Linked DNA regions of Adhaeribacter radiodurans. The protein of the gene in region 1 binds, or shares a complex with, the protein of each later gene. Links are inferred from orthologs where the notes say so. Each region holds a gene or a part of one and is shown in the gene's direction. Other genes may lie near its edges.

Evidence for each region.
Region 2: the proteins of pheT (region 1) and pheS are in contact, whole or in part, in a crystal structure (PDB 6P24), measured with the Escherichia coli proteins. The link is inferred for Adhaeribacter radiodurans from one-to-one orthologs.

Annotation. Positions count from the first base shown.
Region 1 is NZ_CP055153.1:943,801-947,007, forward strand. What follows is about bases 1-3,054. They hold pheT (phenylalanine--tRNA ligase subunit beta), read left to right. Parts: upstream 1-347; coding sequence 348-2,762; downstream 2,763-3,054. Other genes in these bases: HUW48_RS04385 (DUF1684 domain-containing protein), read left to right, coding at 1-231; HUW48_RS04395 (hypothetical protein), read left to right, coding at 2,965-3,054. Outside these bases: more of HUW48_RS04395, read left to right, coding at 3,055-3,207.
Region 2 is NZ_CP055153.1:5,463,715-5,467,060, forward strand. The notes cover bases 232-3,063. They hold pheS (phenylalanine--tRNA ligase subunit alpha), read left to right. Parts: upstream 232-1,050; coding sequence 1,051-2,076; downstream 2,077-3,063. Other genes in these bases: HUW48_RS21800 (TetR/AcrR family transcriptional regulator), read right to left, coding at 232-659; HUW48_RS21810 (3-hydroxyacyl-CoA dehydrogenase NAD-binding domain-containing protein), read left to right, coding at 2,197-3,063; HUW48_RS21815 (Rieske (2Fe-2S) protein), read left to right, coding at 3,059-3,063. In the rest of the region: HUW48_RS21795 (TolC family protein), read right to left, coding at 1-23; more of HUW48_RS21800, read right to left, coding at 27-231; more of HUW48_RS21810, read left to right, coding at 3,064-3,072; more of HUW48_RS21815, read left to right, coding at 3,064-3,346.

The DNA of each region.
Region 1 (3,207 bases):
TTTTTTGTGCCTTTTACCGACAGGACCAATGGTACCGATACTTATGAAGGGGGACGGTTTATGGATATTCCTAAGCCGGCATCCGGCGAAAAATTAATTACTCTGGATTTTAACAAAGCTTATAATCCGTTTTGTGTTTTCAATTACAATTATAGTTGTCCCATTCCTCCTGCCGAAAACCGTTTGCCCATTGCAGTTCCTGCCGGCGAAAAGAGTTATGCCAAAAAATAAAACAAGAGTTAATAATTCTAAATTATTTAAATTTGCTTTTTAAATACAGTCGATAGTCCACAGATCACAGCTTATCAACTATCGACCATGTACTATTGACTATCGACTAAATTTACATGCTGATTTCATACGACTGGCTACAAGAATTAATTCAAACAAATAAACCGGCTGCTGAAGTGGCCGCATTACTTACCGGCTCTGGCCTGGAGGTAGAAGGTCTATACCCTTACGAACGGGTAAAAGGCGGCTTACAAGGTATTGTAATTGGCGAAGTGCTAACCTGCGAAAAACACCCCGATGCCGATAAACTACGCCTGACTACCGTGGATGTTGGTACCGAAACGCCGAAACAAATTGTATGCGGAGCGCCGAATGTAGCCGCCGGTCAGAAAGTAATAGTAGCCACCGAAGGAGCAACCTTATATCCTTTTACCGGCGAATCGTTTCAGATAAAAAAATCAAAAATTCGGGGGGCTGCTTCGGAAGGTATGATTTGCGCCGAAGATGAAATTGGTTTAGGGGAGTCGCATGCGGGTATTATGGTGCTGGATACCGATTTGCCTAATGGTACGCCGGCTGCCCAATATTTTAATTTACAGTCGGATAAAGTATTTGAAATTGGCTTAACTCCCAACCGGGCGGATGCTGCTTCTCACTTGGGGGTTGCCCGCGATTTACAGGCCCTTTTACGAGTACCATATACTCTGCCTAATGTAGACGGATTTACAATTAACACCAACAGCCGGAATATTTTGGTGGAAGTGCAGGATTCAGAAGCTTGTCCGCGTTATGCCGGCTTAACTATTTCAGGAGTAAAAGTTGCGGAATCCCCGGAATGGCTGAAGCACCGTTTACGAGCTATTGATTTATCGCCTATAAATAACGTGGTAGATATTACCAACTACGTTTTGCACGAACTTGGCCAGCCCATGCACGCTTTTGATGCCGATAAAATTGCCGGTGACAAAATTATTGTGAAGAAAGCCGAAGAAGGGATTAAGTTTGTTACCCTGGACAACGTTGAACGTACCCTGCGCTCCACTGACCTGATGATTTGCAATGCCGAAGAACCCATGGTAATTGCCGGGGTATTTGGTGGCAAAAATTCGGGTGTTACTTCAGATACTACCACTATTTTCCTGGAAGCGGCTTATTTTCAACCCGCTTCTATTCGCAAGTCCTCGCAAATTCACGGCATTAAAACCGATTCATCGTTCCGGTTCGAGCGCGGTACTGATCCCAATATGGTAATTCTAGCCTTAAAGCGGGCAGCGCTTTTAGTACAGGAAATTGCTGGTGGCGAGGTAAGCTCCGAAATAGTAGATGTTTATCCGCAACCCGTGCAGCCGTTTACCATTAAAGTAAGTATTGCCCGGGTTAACCAATTAATCGGGCAGGAAATTGGGTTGGAGCGGGTGAAAGAAATTTTAACAGATTTAGGAATTGGCATAACCGAAGAATCAGAAACAGATTTAGTTCTTTCGGTACCGCCATTTAAAGTAGATGTGCAGCGCGAAGCGGATATTGTAGAAGAAATATTGCGGATTTACGGCTATAACAACATTGCGCTTACACCTAACCTGGCTACCAGTTATCTGGCAAAATTCCCGAAACCCGATCCGGAAGTTATTAAACAAAGTATCGGGCAGTTATTGGCCGGAGCTGGTTACAGTGAAATTATTACTAATTCGCTTACTAATTCTAAATATTATGAAAGTGCTGGCCAAGAACCGGATGCCTCTTTAGTACGCATTGTAAACTACAATAGCGCCGATTTAGATGTGCTACGCCAGACGTTGGTGTTTTCGGGATTAGAAGTTTTACGGCACAACATGAACCGCCGGCAAAAAGACTTGAAATTGTACGAGCTGGGCAAAGTGTACGTTAAGGCCGGCAATAAATATCAGGAAAAAACGCAACTAGCGTTGTTTGTAACAGGTAATGCTACTGCCGAAACCTGGCAGCAACCTTCCCAAAAAGTGAATTTCCACCAATTAGCCGGAGTGGTACAGAACCTGCTGACCAAACTTACCCGCGAACAATTGAACGTACAACCGGTGGAGCATCGTTATATTAAAAACGGTATAGCATATTACCGGAACGATGTGCCGGTGGTGCAGATGGGAATGCTAAACGAAGCGGTAACGAAGAAGCTGGATGTGAAGGAGCCGGTGTGGTATGCCGAGTTAAACTGGGATTATCTGATCCGGAATTATTCCGATAAATTAGTAGCCGAAGAACTTGCCAAGTTCCCGGAAGTACGCCGTGATTTATCGTTGGTAGTTGATAAGAACATTACCTTTGAGCAAATTAAAGCAATTGCCTGGCGTACCGAACGCAAATTGCTGCAGCAATTAAATGTGTTTGATGTATACCAAGGCGATAAAATTGATGCTGGTAAAAAGGCTTATGCCATGAGCTTTATTTTGCAGGATAAACAACAAACCCTGACCGATAAAGTAATTGACAGCACCATGAACCGATTGATGCAACAATTTGAACGACAATTAGGAGCTGTAATTCGTAAATAAGTAAGTGGTACGGTTTAAGTTATAAATTTTACCTTTTAAAGTTTTGTAGATGCATACTTTATAATAAACTTAACAGAATTTAATTTTGTCCGGGTATTTAAGTATTTCAACAAATTTTATTTAGAGTATAATTCATAATTCACTGACTAGCCGTATTTTGTTAGTCGAACAACGAATAACTACTAACGAACAACTATTTAGCATGAGTACTGGTCAGGAGTTAGAACAAATAGCGCTTTTAGAACAGCGGATAACGCAGTTAATTGCTAGTTACCATTCTGTGCGCGAAAGCCTGGACCAGGCCCGGTATGTTATTCACAATTTACAGTCGGTAATCGACGCAAAGGATGAGGAAATAAAAAATTTTCAAAATAAAGATAATATTTCTAAAATTGTAAATACAATAGCAGCAGAGCCTGCCCATTCGACAGAATTAAAACTGAAA
Region 2 (3,346 bases), 4.5 Mb from region 1 along the record:
AGACTGAATAATTGTTTTTTCATAATTTAATCTTGTTCAACAACTTGTTTATATGTATTAATAAGCTTGTACCCTTTTAAACTGGCAATACCCAGCATAAAATGTTCAAGCGTGGCTAACTGCACTTTTTGTAAATCAAACTTATCCGGAGGAAATATTTCGGGATTAAATACATCTTCAATCTGGGCCAGTCGTAACCGGGCAATTATATCTAAGTCAAAATCGCTGCGGTATAAACCTTGTTCTATCCCGTCTTTCAGGTTCCGGGCAATTTGCTGCAGAATAAATTTATTTTTATGCGTGATCCAGACTTGCCAGGCGGGTTGGTGGTATTTCTGCAGATCGTAAAATACCGACGGATGCATACCTGCCAGTTGTTGCCGGATCATCTGCATCATCTGAAACAGCTCTTCAATGGCATTTTTAGCTTGAATAGTAAAACTACCACAGTCTTCTACCATCTTATCTAAGTGGTCTTGCAACATGGCCATAACCAGCTGGTCTTTGTTTTCGAACCACTTATAAAGCGTTTTTTTTGAAACTCCCAGATGTAAAGCAATATCGTCCATCGAAACACTTTTTATACCGTTGCGCATAAACAGCCTAAAAGCTGCTTGTAAAATTTTATCTTTGATCTCCATTTCAATTGCTTCCGGCACAAAACTAAGGAAACTATTTTTGTTTCCAAAGTTTCCAGAGTATAACCTAAAAATTTAGTGTTTGTTTAAAAAGGAACCATCATCTGCCGGATTTTTTGAATATTTTATGCGAAATAGAATTATTATTAGATATTTTGCTCTTTTTTAAAGAACGATTTAAAGGTAGCAGGTGGTTGAAGCTTGGACAAGTTGGAATAAGCCAACTAGGTAGGAATTACCGGTAAAAAGCCGGAAAAAGTCGGTGAATTGTTTCATCGTATTCTATAAAATCCAGACTATCAGAATAAAGATAAACCATATTATTCGTGTTTGATTTTACAGAAACCAGATTTAAGCTTTTTATACCAGTTTGCAGGTTCACTAAATTCTGATAAAGTGTATATTTGTGTCTATGAAGTTTGAAGAATTAGCCCAGGTAGCCCAAGAAGTGGCGACCTTTGAATTAGCCAATAAAGAGCAGTTGGAACAATTCCGGAATTTATATACGGGTCGGAAAGGCCGGATTGCCGATTTGTTTGATGGTATTAAAAACGTTGCCCCGGAGCAACGGAAAGCGTACGGACAGGAACTAAATGCTTTAAAAGAACAAGCCGTAGCCAAATTTAAAGCTAAACAAGAAGAACTGGAAGCTGCCAGCGCTGCTACTACTGAAATTGAATTTGATTTTACCTTACCAGTTATACCGCAAACCCTGGGCACCCGGCACCCCTTAACTTTAGTGCGGGAAGAAATCATCCGCATTTTTGAACGGATTGGCTTTAATCTATCCGAAGGCCCGGAAATTGAAGATGACTGGCACAATTTCTCGGCACTGAACTTTCCGGAAAACCACCCCGCCCGCGACATGCAGGATACTTTTTTTGTTGGCGAAGATGCCGCCATGCTGTTACGTACCCATACTTCCAGTGTGCAGGTGCGAGTGATGGAAAACAAAAAACCACCCATCCGGACCCTTTCACCGGGCCGGGTGTACCGCAATGAAGCTATTTCGGCCCGGGCTCATTGTATTTTTCACCAGGTAGAAGGTTTATTTATCGATAAAAAAGTAAGCTTCGCCGATTTAAAACAAACCTTGTATTATTTCGTGCAGGAAATGTTCGGGGCAGATACTAAAATTCGTTTCCGGCCATCCTTTTTTCCGTTTACCGAGCCAAGCGCTGAAATTGATATTTCGTGCCTGATTTGTAAAGGAGCGGGTTGTAATATTTGCAAACAAAGCGGTTGGGTAGAAATTGGCGGTTCCGGCATGGTAGACTCAGAGGTACTAAAAAACTGTAACATCGATCCGGTTCGCTATTCAGGCTTTGCATTCGGGATGGGTATCGAGCGTATTGCCATGCTGAAGTACCAAATTAAAGATTTGCGTTTATTTACCGAAAACGACGTACGGTTTTTACGGCAATTCGAATCTATTTAAATATTAGCCCCAGACCATAGACAATAGTCCATAGGTCATGGTCCGTGATTGATAGTTTTCATTAAATTAGGACAGAAATAATTTGACTTACTAATTTCCATGTAATAAGAACTATGATCTATGGACCATGACCTATCGACCATCGACTACAACATTAAAACCATTGGAGTAGTGGGAGCCGGTACTATGGGCCAAGGTATTGCCCAGGTTTGTGCCCAGGCAGGTTGCCCTACCATCTTATATGATATTAATCCGGCGGTACTGAGCCAAGCCCGCCGGGCAACCGAACAAAACTGGCAACGAGCAGTTGAAAAAGGTAAATTAACTCCGAGGCAAAAAATCGAAGCCGAAAAGCTGATTGTTTTTACTTCCGACATCCAACAGGTTATCGCTGATTTAATTATAGAAGCGGTAATTGAAAAATTGGAGGTTAAGCAAAACTTATTAACTGAACTAGCAGCCTTCAATGAACCCAGTACCATTCTGACCTCTAACACCTCTTCCTTGCCTATCACCAGTATTGCTGCCAAAATCCCGCATCCCGAAAGAGTAGTTGGCATGCACTTTTTCAATCCTGCTCCCGTAATGCCTTTAGTCGAGATAGTAGCCGGCCTAGGCACCGACCCAAAAGTTACCGATGCCGTTTATGCCATGGCGCAACAATTAGGAAAATCGCCGGTGCGGGTACAAGATTCACCTGGGTTTATCGTTAATCGGGTAGCGCGGCCATTTTACACGGAGAGTTTAAAAATGCTGGAAGAAAACGTTGCCGATGTAGCTACCATCGACGCCTTGCTGCGAGCTACCGGTTTTAAGATGGGCCCTTTTGAGTTAATGGACTTAATTGGTGTAGACGTTAATTTTGCGGTAACCAGTGCCTTATACGACGCTTTTTACCACGATCCTAAGTTTCGGCCAAGCCGTATACAAAAACAAAAAGTAGATGCCGGCTACCACGGACGCAAATCCGGCAAAGGTTTTTATGACTATTCTTAAACGCTTCTTATTTTTTGGCTTTCTGCTAGCAGGTATTTCTGCTTGCGACGAAACCACGGACAATCCTATTATCCCCAACGTACTCGTAAACGAACAAATAAATTTAACGAACATCCAGTACAATTCGCTCCGCCGGGATAACGGGTATGTTTATTTAAAAAGCGGCGTAAAAGGCATTATCTTACTACACAAAACCGGCGATACTTACCTTGCTTTTGAGCGTAACTGCCCTTATCGGCCTTTTGATGAGTGCGCCCAGGTTTCCATGGATCCC